One region of the Flavobacterium sp. WC2430 genome, then DNA from elsewhere that is predicted to be linked to it. Evidence: riboswitches for the same ligand, from Rfam matches in the RefSeq annotation. Region 1 holds a riboswitch; each other region holds the start of a gene.
What was found. Region 1 has a riboswitch for S-adenosylmethionine ahead of AB3G36_RS05865 (homocysteine S-methyltransferase family protein). Riboswitches for the same ligand answer to the same signal wherever they lie in the genome.
Positions count from the first base shown of each region.

Region 1 (6,472 bases):
GATACAGCTGCATTTGAAGCGTGGAAAAAATCAAATGTAATTGCTCAAAAACAAGCAGGTTACGTTGCAATTGGTATCAAAGTACTTTTAGGAGATTTTTATACGGATAAAGCGAGAATTTTAGCCAACTTAATTAAAAATTACGGAGCTAATGAACTGCGTTTTTCACTAAGACAAAACATTGTTCTTCGAAATATAAAAGAAGAAAACTTAGGGTTCTTCTACCAAGAATTAGCCAAATTAGATTTTGTAGCTTTAGGCTATGACACTATTGGTGATATTACAGCTTGTCCAGGGACTGATACTTGTAATTTAGGTATTGCAAGCAGTACAGGAATTGCCGAAGAATTAGAAAGAGTGTTGAAATTAGAATTCCCTCAATACAAAGACAACAGAGAAATTACTATAAAAATTAGTGGTTGTATGAACGCTTGTGGGCAACACAACATGTCGCAAATTGGTTTTCAAGGAATGTCTATCAACTCTGGTAAACTAGTAGCGCCAGCGTTGCAAGTGTTACTTGGAGGTGGGATTTTAGGTGATGGAAAAGGTCGTTTTTCGGATAAAGTAATTAAGATTCCAAGTCGTAGAGGACCTGATGCATTGCGTTATATCTTAAATGATTTCGAAGCAAATGCGAACGGATTGTCGTTTTTAGATTATTATGATGCAAAAGGGGAAAAATATTTTTATGAGTTCCTTAAACCATTAGCAGATGTTACCAATCTTACAGACGAAGATTTTATCGACTGGGGAAATGCCGATAATTATGTAAAAGCGGTTGGAGTAGGAGAATGTGCTGGAGTTGTAATTGACTTAGTAGCTACTTTAATCTTGGAAGCCAAAGACAAATTGACTTTCGCCCAAGAAGCTTTTGAAGACAAAAAATGGGCTGATGCGATTTACTTGGCATATGCAGGATTTGTAAATGGAGCAAAAGCATTGTTATTAGCTGAAAACCAAAAAACAAATCACCATGCAGGAATCATCAATTTGTTTGATACTGTTTTTGTTGAAACAAACAAAATTATTTTAGATTCTAGTTTTAAAGACTTGGTGTATCAAATCAATCAAAATGAACCATCTGAAGTGTTTGCACAAAAATACATTCAAGAAGCAATTGCTTTTTTTGAAAATATTGAAACATACAGAGCCAAAGATTTAGCAAATGCATAATACTATAAAACCCATAGTAACTTTAGTAGGTGCAGGTCCGGGAGATCCAGATTTGTTGACTATAAAAGGTGCGAAAGCATTGGCTGAAGCTAATGTGGTTTTATACGATGCTTTGGCTAATGAAGAATTATTAAGTTATGCTCCAAAGAGGGCTTTAAAAATATTTGTCGGAAAAAGGAAAGGATGTCACGCTTACACACAAGACCAAATCAACCAACTAATTGTAGATAATGCCTTGACTTATGGTCATGTCGTTCGTCTTAAAGGAGGAGATCCTTTCATTTTCGGCAGAGGAAGTGAAGAAATAGAGTATGTAGAAAGCTTTGGAATTCCTACATTTGTTGTTCCTGGAATTTCATCGGCTATCGCAGTTCCAGCATATCAAGGTATTTCGTTGACAAAAAGAGGAGTTTCGGAGAGTTTTTGGGTAATAACAGGAACGACCTCGGCTCAACAATTATCAACTGATGTGGCCTTGGCAGCTCAATCTTCAGCTACTGTAGTAGTACTGATGGGAATGAGCAAATTAGAAGAAATTGTTGCTATTTTCCAAAAAGAATCCAAAGGTGAAACACCTGTAGCGATCATTCAAAACGGTACGACTCCAGAGGAAAAAATAGGAATTGGAACAATAAACACGATTCAAAAAATTGTTGTTGAACAAAAATTAAGTTCTCCAGCCATTATTGTAATAGGTGCGGTAGTAGGTGATAGTAAGAAAAGGAAAGGGTTTTACAAAGAGTTAAAATCCAATCATAACAAACTATTAGTTTATGGAAAGGAATGAATTATATCCCGTATTTTTAAAACTACACAATCTTAGTGTCTTGATTGTTGGTGGAGGAAATGTAGGACTAGAGAAGTTGAGTTTTTTGTTAAAATCAAGTCCAAATGCTAATGTTGAGGTGGTAGCACCACGATTTTTACCTGAATTGGTAACATTGGCAGATAAGCACGAAACGGTTACATTGACCGATAGGAAGTTCAAGAAAAAAATGCTCAAAAAACGGCATATGGTTATTGCTTGTACGGATGATCTTGAAGTGAATAGAAGGATTTACAATTTGTCTAGAGAAAGATATCTCATTTGTAATATTGCCGATACGCCTGATTTATGTGATTATTATTTGGGAGGAATAGTGACCAAAGGGAATGTGAAAATTGCTATTTCAACCAATGGAAAATCACCAACAACAGCCAAAAGATTACGAGAATTTTTTGAAGAGGTTATTCCAGAAGACATCAATAAAATGGTCGAAAATCTAAACGAATATCGCAAAACCTTAAAAGGAGATTTCGAAGAGAAAGTTCAGAAGATGAATGAAATTACAGAATCGTTAAAGAATAAAGAATAGAACCGAGATAATAGGGTCAAGATTAAAGAACAAAGAATCCGAATGATATTTATCATTTATTTTTGAGATATTCATTCGTTCCTTTGTGAAAAGAATAATAAGTAAGAACAAGTATAACAAAAAAAACTCTACCCAGTCTCCCCCTCCTTGGGAGGGGGCTAGGGGGAGGAATAAAAGTATTGAACATGATTGAAACAGATATCCTTATAATAGGAGCCGGTCCAACTGGTTTATTTGCCGTTTTTGAAGCAGGATTATTAAAATTAAAATGCCATATATTAGATGCTTTACCACAACCAGGTGGTCAATTATCCGAATTATATCCTAAAAAACCTATTTACGATATTCCAGGATTTCCTGATGTATTAGCAGGAGATTTAGTAGATAATCTAATGGAACAAATTAAGCAATTCGAACCTGGGTTTACACTAGGAGAACGTGCTGAAACAATTGAAAAACAAGAAGACGGAAGTTTTATTGTAACTTCAAATGAAGGAACTGAGTTTCATGCAAAAGTAATTGCAATTGCAGGTGGTTTAGGAAGTTTCGAACCTAGAAAGCCGCTTATTGATGGAATTGATTTCTATGAAAATAAAGGAATTAAATACTTCATCAAAGATCCGGAAGAGTTTAGAAATAAAAGAGTAGTAATTGCTGGCGGAGGAGATTCAGCGCTTGACTGGAGTATTTTCCTTACGGATGTAGCTTCAGAGGTGACATTGATTCACCGTCGTAACGAATTTCGTGGTGCATTAGATTCTGTTGAAAAAGTACAAGAATTAAAAGATGTCGGAAAAATTCGTATGATTACCCCTGCTGAGGTCGTAGGAATTAACGGAGCAGAACATATTGAATCAATTGACATTGATGAAAATGGAGCACATCGTAAAATTGAAACAGATTTCTTTATTCCTCTTTTTGGTCTTACACCAAAATTAGGTCCTATAGGACATTGGGGATTAGAAATTGAAAAAAATGCAATCAAAGTAAACAATGCTTTAGATTATCAAACTAATATTCCGGGTATTTTTGCCATTGGAGATGTGAATACCTATCCAGGTAAATTAAAATTAATTCTTTGTGGTTTCCATGAAGCAACATTAATGTGCCAGGCAGCGTACCAAATTATCAATCCAGGGAAACGATATGTGTTGAAATATACTACAGTTTCTGGTGTTGATGGTTTTGACGGAACTCGTAAAGAAGCGCCAAAAGCAGTGGTAAAAGCTATAGTATAACAATTTATCACATTCAAGTTAAAAAATATAGCGCTAATACTTGCAAGTATTAGCGCTATGTCTTTACTTTGCACTGTTCCTATATTTATTGAAAGTTATCACGAAAGGCGGAGGGAAAGACCCGATGAAACCTTAGCAACCCTTTATCTTTAAAGAAGGTGCTACATTCTACTTCATGCTGAACTTGTTTCAGCATCCAAGATAGATAACACAAGAATACTTTTACAGTATTTCTCAAACCTTTTCTTGACAACATATCGATATTTTTTTAGAGCGAATGATTGGTGCTTTTTTACCATCATCCTTCCTGCTTTCCGTTTCAATCTTTTTATCCTGAATTTAGTTCAGGATCCTGAACTAAATTCAGGATAAAAAGGATTTTCACTGCAATCAGGGCTAAAAAGAAACAATAGTGAACTTTTGTAATTAATAATCAAAAGTATAAATCACAACAAATCATTGTGGTTTACAAGAAATAAAAAGTTATGTCAAGTATTCAAGAAGCCATTAAAAAAAACATACTCATCCTCGATGGAGCTATGGGAACCATGTTGCAGCGCTACAATTTTTCCGAAGAAGATTTTCGTGGAGAGCGTTTTAAAGATTTTCCACATTCTCTAAAAGGGAACAACGATTTACTATCACTCACACAACCACAAGCCATAAAAGCGGTGCATGCTGCTTATTTTGAAGCTGGAGCTGATATTGTTGAAACCAATACCTTCTCTGGAACGACTATCGGAATGGCCGATTACCATCTAGAAGATATTGTATATGAATTAAACTATGAATCGGCAAAATTAGCCCGTGAAGTAGCCGATGAATTTACAGCCAAAAATCCAGACAAACCTCGTTTTGTAGCCGGTTCAATAGGACCAACAAACAGAACGGCAAGTATGTCACCAGATGTAAACGATCCAGGATATAGAGCTGTAACTTTTGATGATTTGCGCATTGCCTACAAGCAACAAGTAGAAGCTTTAATCGACGGAGGAAGTGATTTATTGTTGGTAGAAACTATTTTCGACACCTTAAATGCCAAAGCGGCGCTTTTTGCCATCGAAGAAGTAAAAGACGAACGCAATATTGATATTCCAATCATGGTTTCAGGAACAATTACTGATGCTTCGGGAAGAACACTTTCTGGGCAAACAGTAGAAGCTTTCTTAGTTTCGGTTTCGCATATTCCATTATTGAGTGTAGGATTCAATTGTGCCCTTGGTGCCGATTTGTTGAAACCATACTTGCAGACTTTATCACAAAATACTTCTTTCAATGTATCAGCGCATCCTAATGCAGGATTGCCAAATGCTTTTGGAGAATACGATGAAACGCCACAAGAGATGCAAGCGCAAATTAAAACCTATTTAGACGATAATTTAGTAAACATCATAGGCGGTTGTTGCGGAACAACACCAGAACATATCAGATTGATTGCTGATATAGCTAAAGATTATAAACCAAGAGTTTCGACGGCAACAATGTAAACGGGGATAACTGCTACATTATAAGTAAATAGCTTTTCCTGCAAGGTTTTTTTTAACCTTGTAGGTATAAATTGAGAAAGTGAATCGATAAATAAACCTACAAGGTTAAAAAAAACCTTGCAGGATTGTAGGACGAGAGAATTCGTTCCTCGAAATGACAATTGAAGTATAATGCCCGCGTGAGGGATAGCAGTGAAAAGCCCACAGCCTGACGAAGGAAGAGCGAGGACTTGTAACGAATAGCCCGACCCTTGGGGTCACGCCCAAAATAATAAGAAATAAAAAGTTAAACCTACATGGTTTTAGAAACCTTGCAGGACAAATAAAAATAAAAAATGGCACAAGAAACTAGAAAAAACCTTGTATTATCGGGATTAGAGCCTTTAATCATTACGCCTGATAGCGTATTTGTGAATATTGGAGAACGTACCAATGTAACAGGTTCTAGAAAATTCCTTCGATTAATCAAAGAAGAAAAATACGAAGAAGCACTAAGTATTGCCAAAGAGCAAGTGGAAGGTGGCGCGCAAATCATCGATATTAATATGGATGAAGGAATGCTCGATGGCGAATATGCCATGACAAAATTCCTAAATTTAATTGCTGCCGAACCCGATATTTCTCGTGTGCCTATTATGATTGATAGCTCAAAATGGGATATTATCGAAGCAGGTCTAAAAGTAGTACAAGGAAAAAGTGTGGTAAATTCTATTTCTTTGAAAGAAGGAGAAGAGCAATTTATTCACCATGCAAAACTAATTAAGCGTTACGGTGCTGCGGCAATTATCATGGCTTTTGATGAAACAGGGCAAGCGGATAATTACGAACGCCGAGTTGAAATTTGCCAACGTTCCTATGATATTTTGGTAAACAAAGTGGGTTTTCCTGCGCAGGATATTATTTTTGATTTAAATATATTTCCAGTTGCAACTGGAATGGAAGAACACCGCTTGAATGCGTTGGATTTCTTTAGAGGGACTAAATGGGTTCGTGAAAATTTACCGCATGCGCACATTAGCGGAGGGGTAAGTAATGTGTCGTTTTCTTTTAGAGGAAATGATACTGTTCGTGAAGCGATGCACTCCGTTTTCTTGTATCATGCCATTCAAAATGGAATGACGATGGGTATTGTAAATCCAGAAATGCTTTCAATTTATGATGAGATTCCAAAAGATTTATTAGAACATGTTGAAGATGTAATTTTGAATAGACGTGA
Region 1 is NZ_CP162007.1:1,355,418-1,361,889, forward strand. Features, by position in the region: gene AB3G36_RS05845 (nitrite reductase) at 1-1,176, shown strand, start outside; gene cobA (uroporphyrinogen-III C-methyltransferase) at 1,169-1,963, shown strand; gene AB3G36_RS05855 (bifunctional precorrin-2 dehydrogenase/sirohydrochlorin ferrochelatase) at 1,950-2,531, shown strand; gene AB3G36_RS05860 (NAD(P)/FAD-dependent oxidoreductase) at 2,717-3,769, shown strand; SAM riboswitch class I at 3,862-3,981, shown strand; gene AB3G36_RS05865 (homocysteine S-methyltransferase family protein) at 4,255-5,256, shown strand; gene metH (methionine synthase) at 5,592-6,472, shown strand, end outside.

Region 2 (6,472 bases), 1.3 Mb from region 1:
AGCCAAATAGTTTTGTAGGTAATCATGTTAAAATTGGAAAAAACTGCTTGATTCATTCTAATGTTTCGATTTACGATCATACAGTTATTGGCGACAATGTAATTATTCACGCAGGTACAATTTTGGGAGCTGACGCTTTTTACTATAAGAAACGTGAAGATGGTTTTGATCAATTACTTTCGGGTGGTAGAGTTGTAATTAAAGACAATGTTGGTATAGGTGCACTTTGTACAATTGACAAGGGGGTTACAGGTGATACAATCATTGGAGAAGGAACAAAAATTGACAATCAAGTACATGTAGGTCATGATACCGTGATTGGAAAAAAATGTCTTATCGCTTCACAAACTGGAATTGCAGGATGTGTAATTATTAAAGATGAAGTTACGATTTGGGGACAAGTAGGAACCACTAGTGGCATCACAATTGGAGAAAAAGCAGTAATTTTAGGGCAAACTGGAGTGACTAAATCGGTAGAAGGGGGCAAAACTTATTTCGGTACACCAATTGAAGAATCTAGAGAGAAGTTGAAACAACTGGCCAATATTAAAAGAATACCTGAGATACTCAATAAATTGAAATAATTATGTCGGCAAAAGAAATTATTCAAAAGTTTTACAAATCAGATGCACTAATTGATAGTGACATTTTAAAAGATTATTTGCATTCTGATATCATTGTAGATTGGAATAGTAGTAAAGGATTTATCCAGTTGGATTATGATTCTTTATTGAGTCTCTCTAATGATTTGAGTAAAGCGTATGTTCGTTCGAAAGTAAGAATAAGTCATATCGTTTCAGAAAATGATATGGTTACGGTTCGTTATTCTCATTTTGTAAAAACAATAGAGAACCCTAGAGAAGAAATGTTATTGGCCCATTTTATTGCAATTTGGCAAATAAAAGACAATAAATTATATAGAGGTTATCAAATGAGTCAATTATCCTAATTTATTTGATAATAAAGGGCTAAAAATAATTTTCAAAACCTTACTTTTGCATCACAATTTTAAAAATCACATAAAATATATATCATGAGTGTTTTAGTTAATAAAGATTCCAAAATAATTGTTCAAGGATTTACAGGAAGCGAAGGAACTTTCCATGCTTCTCAAATGATTGAGTACGGTACAAACGTAGTTGGTGGTGTTACTCCAGGTAAAGGAGGATCAACTCATCTAGACAGACCTGTTTTCAATACTGTAAAAGATGCAGTTGAACAAGCTGGTGCTGACACAACAATCATTTTTGTACCACCTGCTTTTGCTGCGGACGCAATTATGGAAGCTGCTGATGCTGGAATAAAAGTAATTATCGCTATTACAGAGGGAATTCCTGTAGCTGATATGATCAAAGCAAATGCTTACGTAAAAGAAAGAAATGCTAGGTTAATAGGTCCTAACTGTCCTGGTATCATTACTCCTGGTGAAGCTAAAGTTGGTATTATGCCAGGTTTTGTATTTAAAAAAGGAACTGTAGGTATTGTTTCTAAATCAGGAACATTAACATATGAAGCGGCTGACCAAGTTGTAAAACAAGGATTAGGAATTACGACTGCAATTGGTATTGGTGGAGACCCAATCATTGGAACTACTACTAAAGAAGCAGTTGAATTATTGATGAATGACCCAGAAACAGAATGTATCGTTATGATAGGTGAGATAGGTGGTCAATTAGAAGCCGATGCTGCTCATTGGATTAAGGCTGATGGTAACCGTAAACCAGTTGTAGGATTTATTGCGGGAGTTACTGCTCCAGCGGGTCGTACAATGGGTCATGCAGGTGCTATTGTTGGTGGATCAGATGATACTGCTGAAGCTAAAAAACAAATCATGAGAGAATGTGGAATTCACGTTGTAGATTCTCCAGCTGAAATTGGAAAAAAAGTAAAAGAAGTTATCGGATAATTGAAAAATTAGTGGTGATTTCAAGTCATTATAAAAATGCCTCACTTTTTTTGTGAGGCATTTTATTTAATATTAATACAAAAGAAAGATGTACAAAGAATTAAAAAAGTTTAAGGTAAGCGATAGCTTCACTTTTACAGCAGACGATAGCTTAGAGCAAGTATGTAACGCTTCTGAAGGAAGTGGTGTATTTTTGGTTTATGCAGTTGCAGATGAAAAAGAGTTAATCATGGTGGGTTCTACAGGAACTGTTCAAAACGATGGGTCTTTGAAAATCAAAAATGGTGGTTTGAAAGAAAAGATTGTTGAAGGACACCAGTTTGCAAAAACAGGAAGAAAATATTCTTGGCCAACACAAATGGTAAAAGAGGATATTAGCACTTTGGAAGTGGTTTGGTACGAAACTTTCAACGAGAAATCTAAAGGGATTCCAACATCTGTAGAAGGACAAGTTTTACAAAACTTCTTAGATGAAAATGGAAGATTACCAAAATGGAATGTGGCTTTCTAGTCAGTTACAAAATTATAATTTAATTATAAAAAGCTTTACTTCGGTAAGGCTTTTTTGGTTTTAAATTATAAAATCTACTTTACTATTGCTTTTTATATAAAATAATATTTACTTTTGCAGCCGTTATCACGAATCTCATAATGAGATAGCAACCTGCAACAACGAGCAAGGTGCTAAAACGATAAGCCAAATCCTTTGGAAAAAATGTTGTTTTACATTCCCATTTTTTTTGCTTTAGTTTTCGTCATAATACTATCATTTTTAAAACTGATTTATGACTCATTTATTGAAAAAAAGGGGAAGTGCTTACGCTTTAATTCCTTTATTGATTTTTATTTTTACTTTTTTAGGAGCTGGAATTTGGCTTGATGACTTTTATGCTTTACCTGCTCCAATAGCGGTTTTAATTGGAATTATTGCTGCTTTTTTACTGTTTAAAGGTTCAGCTGATGAAAAAGTAACCACCTTGATTGCAGGTTGCGGAGAGAGTAAAATTATGACTATGTGTTTGATTTATCTATTAGCAGGTGCTTTTGCAGTGGTTAGTAAAGCAATGGGAGGTGTTGATGCCGTGGTAAGTCTTGGAATTAATACTGTAGATGTGGCTTACTTTCCGTTGGGGATCTTTTTGATAGCCGCTTTTTTATCAACAGCTACAGGAACTTCTGTAGGTGCAATTGTGGCAATTGGGCCAATTGCAGTTGATTTGGCTAATTCTAGTGGCGCTTCATTGCCTTTGATTGCTGGTGCTTTATTAGGAGGTTCCATGTTAGGTGATAATTTATCTATGATTTCCGATACGACAATTGCTGCGACACAATCCTTAGGTTGTGAATTGAAAGATAAATTTAAAATCAATTTATTCATTGCTTTTCCTGCTGCTATTATAACAATCGCAGTATTCTTTTATTTGGGATTGAATTCTGATATTACTGCAGTAGCTATTCCTAAAACAAGTTTTGAATGGATTGCAATTGTACCTTATATTTTAGTAATTGTACTTGCATTGGTTGGTGTTGATGTATTTTCTACCTTGATTATTGGAACTATATTGGCTGGATTAATTGGGTATTTTGGAAATCATTTTACGTTAATGGAATTTGCGCGAAAAATTTATGAAGGATTCACCAGTATGACCGAAATCTTTTTGCTATCGATGCTGACTGGAGGTTTAGCCGCTATGGTGGATAAGGCTGGAGGTATTGATTTTTTATTGTACCAAATAAAAAAACGCATTAAGAGTAAAAAATCAGCCCAAGCGGGGATTGGGGCTTTAGTGGGTTTTACCAATGTAGCTATTGCTAATAATACGGTTTCAATTGTGATTACTGGAGGAATTGCCAAGGAAATTAACGACGAATACAATTTAAGTTCTAAAAAAACAGCCGCTATTCTTGATATTTTTTCCTGTGTTATTCAAGGAATTTTGCCTTATGGTGCGCAAGTACTTTTGATTTTAAGTTTTGCTAATGGGAAACTTGATTTTATGGATTTGCTTGGGAATGCGTGGTATCATCTATTTTTATTTATTTTTACTTTGGTAGCGATTTATAGTTCATTTTGGGATAAATTAGTAAAACGATTTTTAGATATTTAAAATCGGTTCGATTTATAATGTTATTGAATTTGAAATTTTTTTTAAAAAAGGAATTATTCTATATTTGACGACTCTAAGATAGCCCTGATAGTAGTGGAAATCCTTTTATGTTTTTCTTTAAAACATAAAAGATTGAAGCGAATAGCGGGAATAGCTTCAAATAAAAATTAAACTAATTTTCGAATATGAAATTACTAGAAGGAAAAGTGGCCATTATAACAGGCGCAAGTCGTGGAATTGGAAAAGGAATTGCAGAGGTTTTTGCAAAACACGGTGCAAATGTTGCGTTTACTTACAGTTCATCTGTAGAATCGGCTTTAGCATTAGAAAATGAATTGAATGCTTTGGGAATAAAAGCGAAAGGATACCAATCAAATGCCGCTGATTTTAATGAAGCGCAAACTATGGTTGAAGCTGTAATTGCTGAATTTGGTACTGTTGATATTTTAATCAATAACGCTGGAATTACAAAGGATAATTTGCTAATGCGTATGTCTGAAGAGGATTTTGACAAAGTAATTGATGTGAATTTGAAGTCGGTTTTCAATATGACTAAGGCAGTTCAAAAAACATTCTTGAAAAAACGTGCAGGTTCTATCATCAATATGAGTAGTGTAGTAGGGGTAAAAGGAAATGCGGGACAAACGAATTATGCGGCTTCTAAGGCTGGAGTTATTGGTTTTACTAAATCAGTAGCATTAGAATTGGGTTCTCGTAACATTCGTTGTAATGCGATTGCACCTGGATTTATTGAAACTGAAATGACTGCCAAATTGAATGACGATGTGGTTCAAGGATGGAGAGATGGAATTCCGTTAAAACGTGGTGGTACTACTGAAGATGTTGCTAATGCATGTCTATTCTTAGCTTCAGATATGAGTTCTTATATCTCTGGGCAAGTATTGAATGTATGTGGAGGAATGCTTACTTAAGATTTAAAAATTTAAAGATTCTCAAATTTTTCAATCTTTAATTTCTTCAATTTTAATCAAATAAAAAAGAATGACAACAAACACGATTCTCTTGATAGTACTTTCTATAGTAATTGCAGGAGGTTTGTCATTTTTTCAATATTATTTTAAAGCCAAAAACAAATCAAAATTGAATTTGTTTTTGGCTTTATTGCGTTTTGCTTCCATTTTCGGGATATTATTGTTGCTGATAAATCCAGTTATAACAACAAGTACCTTAGAGATAGTAAAAACACCTTTACCTATTGTAGTTGATAATTCGAGTTCAATTGTAGCGCTTAAAGCGAATAATAAAGCGCAAGAATTATATACAGCTTTAGTTTCGAATACCGATTTACAAGATAAATTTGATGTTCAGTCCTATCGATTTGATGCTGATTTTGAACCTTCGGAAAAATTTGATTTTAAAGGACATCAAACGAATTTAGATGCAATAGCTAAAGATTTAAGAAGCATCAATAAAAATGCAGTTTTTCCAACCGTTATTATCACAGACGGAAACCAAACCAATGGTAATAAATATGTGTACAGTTTTGATGCAAATAATAAAGTTTTCCCATTAGTTGTAGGAGATACTGCAAAAGTGATGGATTTAAAAATCACGCAGCTGAATGTCAATAAATATGCATTTTATAAAAATAAATTTCCTGTAGAAGTATTTTTTCAATATTCAGGGGATAAAAATACTATAGCTGATTTTAGCATTTCGCAAGGAAACACGATTTTAAGTAAACAAAATATTTCCTTTTCGGCTACTAAAAAAACAGCAGTTGCTACTGTATTATTGCCTGCCAATAGAATAGGTTCTCAAGTGTTTAAAGCGACACTTTCGTCAAAAGAAAAAGAGGTGAATACCTATAACAATACGAAGAAATTTGCAGTAGAAGTAATTGATCAAAAGACCAATATCGCTATAATTACAGCAATCAATCATCCTGATATTGCAGCATTTAAAAGAGCAATTGAATCTAATTCACAACGTAAAGTAACGGTGATTAATCCTAAAGAAATCAATTCGTTACGTGATTTTACTATTTTAATGTTATACCAGCCAACAGCTGCATTTAAAAAAGTATTTGATGAAAATAAATTAGCTGGAATCAATACTTTTATTATCACAGGAACGCATACTGATTTTGCTTTTTTAAATCAACAGCAAAGCAATTTTGATTTTAAAATGAGTAGCCAAAAAGAAGATTATTTGGCTAGCTTTAATTCCCAATTCAATCTCTTTGCGACAGATAATATTGGATTTGAAAATTTCCCTCCCTTGGAAAATACCTATGGAAAAGTTACTGTGAACGGACTGGTTTCGGTATTACTTTCTTCAAAAATAAGAAACATTGAAACAAACGCTCCTTTATTGACGTTCTCTGAAAATCAAGGAAAACGCTCGGCCTACTTATTGGGTGAAAATAGTTGGAAATGGAGATTACAAAGTCACGTAGATAGCGACTCATTTGACAAATACGATCTTTTTATTGATA
Region 2 is NZ_CP162007.1:2,684,790-2,691,261, forward strand. Features, by position in the region: gene AB3G36_RS11755 (UDP-3-O-(3-hydroxymyristoyl)glucosamine N-acyltransferase) at 1-584, shown strand, start outside; gene AB3G36_RS11760 (nuclear transport factor 2 family protein) at 587-949, shown strand; gene sucD (succinate--CoA ligase subunit alpha) at 1,034-1,906, shown strand; gene AB3G36_RS11770 (hypothetical protein) at 1,995-2,417, shown strand; SAM-I-IV-variant riboswitch at 2,536-2,632, shown strand; gene AB3G36_RS11775 (Na+/H+ antiporter NhaC family protein) at 2,692-4,014, shown strand; gene fabG (3-oxoacyl-[acyl-carrier-protein] reductase) at 4,200-4,946, shown strand; gene AB3G36_RS11785 (hypothetical protein) at 5,017-6,472, shown strand, end outside.
Region 2: another riboswitch for S-adenosylmethionine. It lies ahead of AB3G36_RS11775 (Na+/H+ antiporter NhaC family protein); the one in region 1 lies ahead of AB3G36_RS05865 (homocysteine S-methyltransferase family protein).

Region 3 (6,472 bases), 670 kb from region 1:
ATGCAAATCCATGGTCATTACTCTTGTTGCTCCAGCAGTTTCTAGCAACTTAGCTGTTAGTTTAGCTCCTATCGGAACTCTTGGCTTGTCTTTTCTATCTTGTCTAGCCCAACCAAAGTAAGGAATTACTGCAGTTATATGTCTAGCCGAAGCCCGTTTTGCAGCATCTATCATTAGTAATAATTCCATCAAATTATCTGAATTTGGGAATGTAGAACAAACAATAAACACACGTAACCCTCTGATAGACTCTTCGTAAGAAGGTTGAAATTCACCGTCACTATAATGTGACATGGTAACCTTTCCTAGTGGTATTCCGTATTCTGCAGAAATTTTTTCAGCAAGATAGACACTTTGTGAACAAGCAAAAATTTTAGCTTCTGGTTCTAGGTGTGACATTTAATTTGTTGTTTTTATTCCGCTACGCTCCATACTGTTCGGCTTAGTCAATTGTCTAAGCCAGATGTTTGTATGCGCCTCGGGTGTAGTTAGTTGTGTGTTGCGTTTTTAACGAGGTGCAAATTTATAAAATTTATTCAACTCTGAAAGGAAAAAATTAAGTATTTTTAGTAGAATTTTTAATATTATTTTTTACATTTGCACCGTGTTAAAGGAATCGATGGTTGATTTATTACAATCTCCTCTTTTATTGCGTTGAAATAACTGTTGTTATTTCATGTCTGCTAAGCCCGGATGGCGGAATTGGTAGACGCGCTGGTCTCAAACACCTGTGGGAAACCGTGCCGGTTCGACTCCGGCTCCGGGTACTTAAAAAGTCTGTAATTGCTTGTTTATCAAGTGTTACAGGCTTTTTTTTATGGCATTTGTCCGGCCATTGCCCGACAAAAGAGAAAACACGCAAAATAAACTCATTTTTCAATGTTTAAATTTCTTATATATTATAGTTGCTGTGTTTTAAATTTTAGAATAAATTGAAAGTATAGATACAAACACCTATTCATGTCTTTTTCCTGTTAAGATAGTTTTCATCTCCTTCAACTTATATGACATTTTTCAATTATACAAAGTAAGTAGTCAGTTATAATATTACTTTGATAAAGAAGTGACAGTTTGTAATTGTGCAAACAACCTAGACAGGATTGCCGTTCAGCCCTAAAAAACGGAATAAAACTGACCTAGCAAAGGGGTTTTTACTATACAGGAACAAAGAGCTGATATAGGGTACAAAATTCCTCTACCAGCGAAGAACATAAAATTTCAAAACAAATCAAAGAAAAACATTATTCACCTAGGGGGGTGGCTGTTTTTAAAGTCGTTTTCCTTTTCAACTACCAACCCCCTACTTTATATACAGTCCTTAATCCCTCTATTTTTGCGAAAAATAAACGATATAGGTATTCATAATCTTATCTTCTAATTTTCTGTGACTCTTCAAAAGGCAAGTAGTTAGGCTCAAACATGAGTGCAATATATTTTATACTAAGCATAAATGCAATTACCATAATTACAATATAAATGTATGTGAAAACTAGATACTTATCTTTTTCTGATTTATACCTTCTTATCCATTCAAGAAGCAAAATCACAAAAAATAGCGCTGAAAAAACATAGACAATGGTGTCGGATATATTATGTGAATAGCCATAACCATATGATTCTATTTTGTGAACATACTGAAATAGGAAAAAAGATAGACAGGCTGGAATTACAAATTCAATGCCCCCTGTCAGTATTTGAAGATTAGTTAATTTATAGATATTTAAATTTTGAATTTTTTTATTTAGATATGAGGAAATTTTCAAACTTGGAAATATTGGCAATATTGCCAATATAACAATTGGTAATTCATCTCCAAATAATTCATATATTTCTAAATAGAAGATATTTTTAGGAATAAATAAAAGCCAAAGAACTATAGCATAGGACAGTAAAAACAACAAAATTCTCATAATTATAATATTACAGTTAAATAATTCTCTCTTAAATCCTTGGGTCAATTCCTTCATCTACTTCCAACATAATTGTTTCATCTGTAAACACGATTACAGTTCTGTTTTGTTGCATCTGATTAAGCAAATGAGAACCAAGTTTTATTATTTCATTTTTAAACACCTCAACATCCAAAGGGAATCTGGGATAGTTTATAAATTCTAACTTTAAATGCTTCTCTTCCTGACCACCTAAAACAATAATACATTCGGTGATTGAAGCACTTAAATAAATACTTGCTTCATCAATTCTATGCCTTTGATACTCCTGAAGGGTCTGAATCAAAAAACTTTTCTTGTAAAGCTCTTTGCTATAGCCTATTTCTAGTCCAAGGGTAATGACAGCTGTAAAAGTTTTTATCGCTTTTGTTTTCATTATATTTTTTAGGAATGTTTAAATATCTCTATAGTATCTAATCGCAGTCTTTGAACCATTGCAACTGCTTTAGTAGAATAAGCTCCTGTAAAAGAATACGTGATAATAGCATATTTTTGATTTTTACCTAGTTGTGTATAATAGATATCAGGGTAAAACTCATAATCCCTTCCATTGGGTTTTTGAAATTTTAAAAACGTTGTAATACCAGCGATACTTTGGTCGTACAACTCCTTCTCGTCATATACATAGTTGACTTCGTGGAGCTCGTCAAAATCGACACTATAAAACTGGAAATCGAGGTCTAAATAAATCTTAAACAGATTTTTTTCAGCCTTTTCTGTTTTTAAAGCAGTATTTAATTTGGAAATAAACCGAGGTGTTTTAAACATAATTTTTCCTTTGTTTAGGCTCATTGTTTCAGCACCTTCGCGTGTGGTCGCAGGTTGCTACTACTTAAGTTTAGTTCGTAATGATATTCAAATATATAAATTAAAAATAAATCCAGACCTTAAAACCCCATAAAACATATAAATTAAGCGAATCCTTATCTTAACAATCATTTAGAATATCACTAAAACTGGGTATAGTAAATTCCTACAAAATATCGTTTCTTTACTCAAATGCAATCAAAACAAATTAAAGAGCATGGAATTAATCTAAAATAAGGCAATCCTTTACGGCTTTCCTCATTCTAATTCCTATGCTTTGTTGTATTATTGTGTTATATAAAATTCAGAACTAAATTCTTACATGTCTACAAATAAACATGCTATTATCCGATACCAAACTTTAGATAAGTGCTTCCGTAATACTGGAAGAAAATACGCTATTGAAGATCTTATCGAAGAATGTAATAAAGCAATTTATGAGTATTCCGGAAATGAAGAAGGGATTAAAAAAAGACAACTCTATGATGATCTAAGATTCATGGAAAGTGAACAAGGTTGGAATGTTGAACTCACAAAAGACAAAGAAGGGAGAAGAGTTTTCTATAGGTATCAAAACCCTTCTTTTTCGATTTCAAACCAACCCTTGAATGAAACAGAAGCAAATCAATTAAGGGAAGCATTGTTAACATTAGACCGCTTCAAAGGATTACCACAATACAATTGGATCAATGAGCTAAATACAAGATTAGAATCTACATTTAACTTGAAACAACAAAAGGAGATTATTATCAGTTTTGAACAAAATGAATACTTGAAGGGATTGGAATACATTCCGGAACTTTATAATGCAATTCTTTATAAAAAGGTTTTAAATATTGAATATAAGAATTTCAAAACAGATACTGCTACTACCCTTTCCCTACATCCCTATTATTTAAAGCAATATAATATGCGTTGGTTTTTATTTGGGAAGTCCAATGATTATGAAACTATAACAAATTTAGCTTTAGACAGAATAGAAAGTATACAAGAAACTTCTCAGGAATATATAGAGACTGAAATCGACTTTAATGAATATTTCGAAGATGTTGTGGGAGTTACTGTATCAAATGATGAAGTCCAAGAGATCGTAATTGAAGCTAACCAGTCTCTGGTCCCTTACTTAAAAACCAAACCTATTCACGGCTCACAGAAAATTAAAGAACAAGATGGTAAGTATTTCATTCACTTAAACCTAATACCAAACTATGAGTTGGAAACATTGATTTTGTCTTTTGGAGAAAAAATCAGACTAATTAAACCACAATTTTTAGTTGAAAAACTAGAAGATAGAATCGATAAAATGAAAAATAATTATTAATGCACGTGTAATGCACTAATGCAATTTACATTTGCAAAGTAATTAGTTAAATAAAAGTTTATGTCTGAGAGTAAAAATAGTTGGAATAGTGATTTTTGGAATTTATTAAATAAACTCCGGGGTAAAATTGAGGTCGATAGTCTAAAAAACTATATTTTAACATTGGTGTTTTTAAGACACATTAGTGATAATAAAAACACTAATACAGGTTTGAATATAACGATTCCCGCCGATTGTGATTTTCAATCTATTTTAAAATTATGTTATGAAGAAAGAACTTCAATTGGTAATGAAATAAATAAGCGATTAAATTCTATTGCTAGGGAGAACCCTATTTTCGATGGTGTAATAAATTTCATTGATTTTAATAGCGCCTCCGTTTTAGGAAAAGACCATGATTCAGATATTATTCTGGGTAATATTATTCTTTTAATTGAAGATTATTCTAACAGACATGCTTCGTCCGATAATACAAGAAATACCATCTGGGTTGACACATTTGAGCACGTAAACCAATCTTTTATTGAAAATAGCGTCAAGTATTCTGCTGGAACAGCCACACCCAATGAAATTGGTATTTTAATAGCAAAACTAATTGGTTTCAAAAAAGATAATAGTGTCAAAAGCATTTATGATCCTGTTTGCGGAACAGGGAGTCTTTTATTTTCAGTTTTTAAAGAAGGTGGTGATGATGTGACGATATATGGAGAAACAAGAATCCCAGAAAACATCTTCGTGGCAAAATTGACTTTCCTTTTTCATGGAATTACTGATTATAATTTGGAGAATCGCGATGTTTTAAATTTTCCCAGCTTTTTAGATGTTTCCATGGATAAATCCAACCATATTCAAACTCAACTTAAAAAGTTTGATTATGTTGTTTCTAATCCTCCTTTTAATGTCCACAATTGGTCTACAGACCCCCATAGTGATATGTTCGATAGATGGAATTCCACTACTGGAATACCTCCCACAAATAGCGGTGACTTTGCTTTTTTACTGCATATCGTTAAATCTTTGAAGGAAAATGGTGTAGCTGCCTGCGTCGTATCAAACGGCGTCCTTTTTAGAGGAGGATCTGAAAGAAATATTCGTAAATATCTATTGGAATCCGGCTTCATAAAAGGCATAATTGGATTACCAGCAAAATTATTATATGGTACAGGAATACCTAGTTCTATAATTATACTTGAGAATAAACCGGATTTTAAAAGAGATTCAATTTTTATTATCGACGCAAGTAAAGAATATTTATCTGAAAGGTTTATAAATAAACTGATGCCGGAAAACATCAACCATATAGCTGATGTATGGGAGAATGGTAAAGAAGAGAATGAATTTTCAAGAATTGTACCTTATTCTGAGATCGCGGAAAACGATTTCAATTTCAATTTACCGAGATATTTAACAACAATTTACGATTTTGAAGTTCCTGAAGGATCTACATTAGTTGAATTATCAAATGTATTAACGTCAGTTCCCAGAGTTAGAACAGACAATGAATCTGGAAAATTAGTTAAAATTTCAGATTTATTAAACGATTCATTTCTTTATACTATTGCAATCGACTCCTTAGCAGAGGATACCGTTAGTAGAGTTTTTAATAAATTAACCGCTCCTGCCCTGTTGATTTCTAAACGCTTTAATAAACTAAAACCTAGCTTTATTGATGCTAGTTTAGACTATCCTGTCTTTATATCTCCAGATATTGATGCATTTACTATCAATAATGACATTGTTGATTTATCATACTTAATACAGCAACTAAGCAGCGATTATGTAACCAAGCAAGTTGATTCTTTTTCTTTAGGGACGGTAATGCCAAATTTAAGAAAGCAGGATTTTATGCGAATCAAAGTCGTTATTCCACGTTTTGACACACAAGGTTCATTAACCCTCCAAAGGGCATTAACTGAAGGAGCCAGAATTCAATCTGATAAAGGCAAAATTGAAACCTTTCAGCTTCAAGCGACGATTGATACTTTGTTAAAAGAACGTATGAATGATTTTCAATGGAAATTACATGATATTCGTAATGGAGAATTATTAAATCTCAAAGGGCAAATAGTTACTTTAGAAATGTTTGCGGATGCAAATCCAGAGCTGTTTAATAATATTGTAGATCAGGACAGTAATGACACCGTTCATTCGTCTATCAAAGATATTTATACTAGTGTGCAAAAATTAGCAGTTATTCTTTCCGATTTATATGACACTTCAGAAAATGCTTCTATAAAAGAAAATATTGATGTTCTTGTATTCATCAAAGAATTTTGTGATAATCAGTTGAAGAGCAATGGCAATTTATTTGAAATTGATTGTACTGATATTGATAAAACTAAGAAGGATTTTGAAATAAAGGACCTTGTTATTTCAGTTAACAAAAAAGATGTGG
Region 3 is NZ_CP162007.1:687,977-694,448, reverse strand. Features, by position in the region: gene AB3G36_RS02960 (ribose-phosphate pyrophosphokinase) at 1-399, opposite strand, end outside; tRNA gene AB3G36_RS02955 (tRNA-Leu) at 688-767, shown strand; gene AB3G36_RS02950 (hypothetical protein) at 1,368-1,967, opposite strand; gene AB3G36_RS02945 (hypothetical protein) at 1,942-2,325, opposite strand; gene AB3G36_RS02940 (hypothetical protein) at 2,334-2,741, opposite strand; SAM-I-IV-variant riboswitch at 2,709-2,806, opposite strand; gene AB3G36_RS02935 (helix-turn-helix transcriptional regulator) at 3,079-4,077, shown strand; gene AB3G36_RS02930 (N-6 DNA methylase) at 4,138-6,472, shown strand, end outside.
Region 3: another riboswitch for S-adenosylmethionine. It lies ahead of AB3G36_RS02940 (hypothetical protein); the one in region 1 lies ahead of AB3G36_RS05865 (homocysteine S-methyltransferase family protein).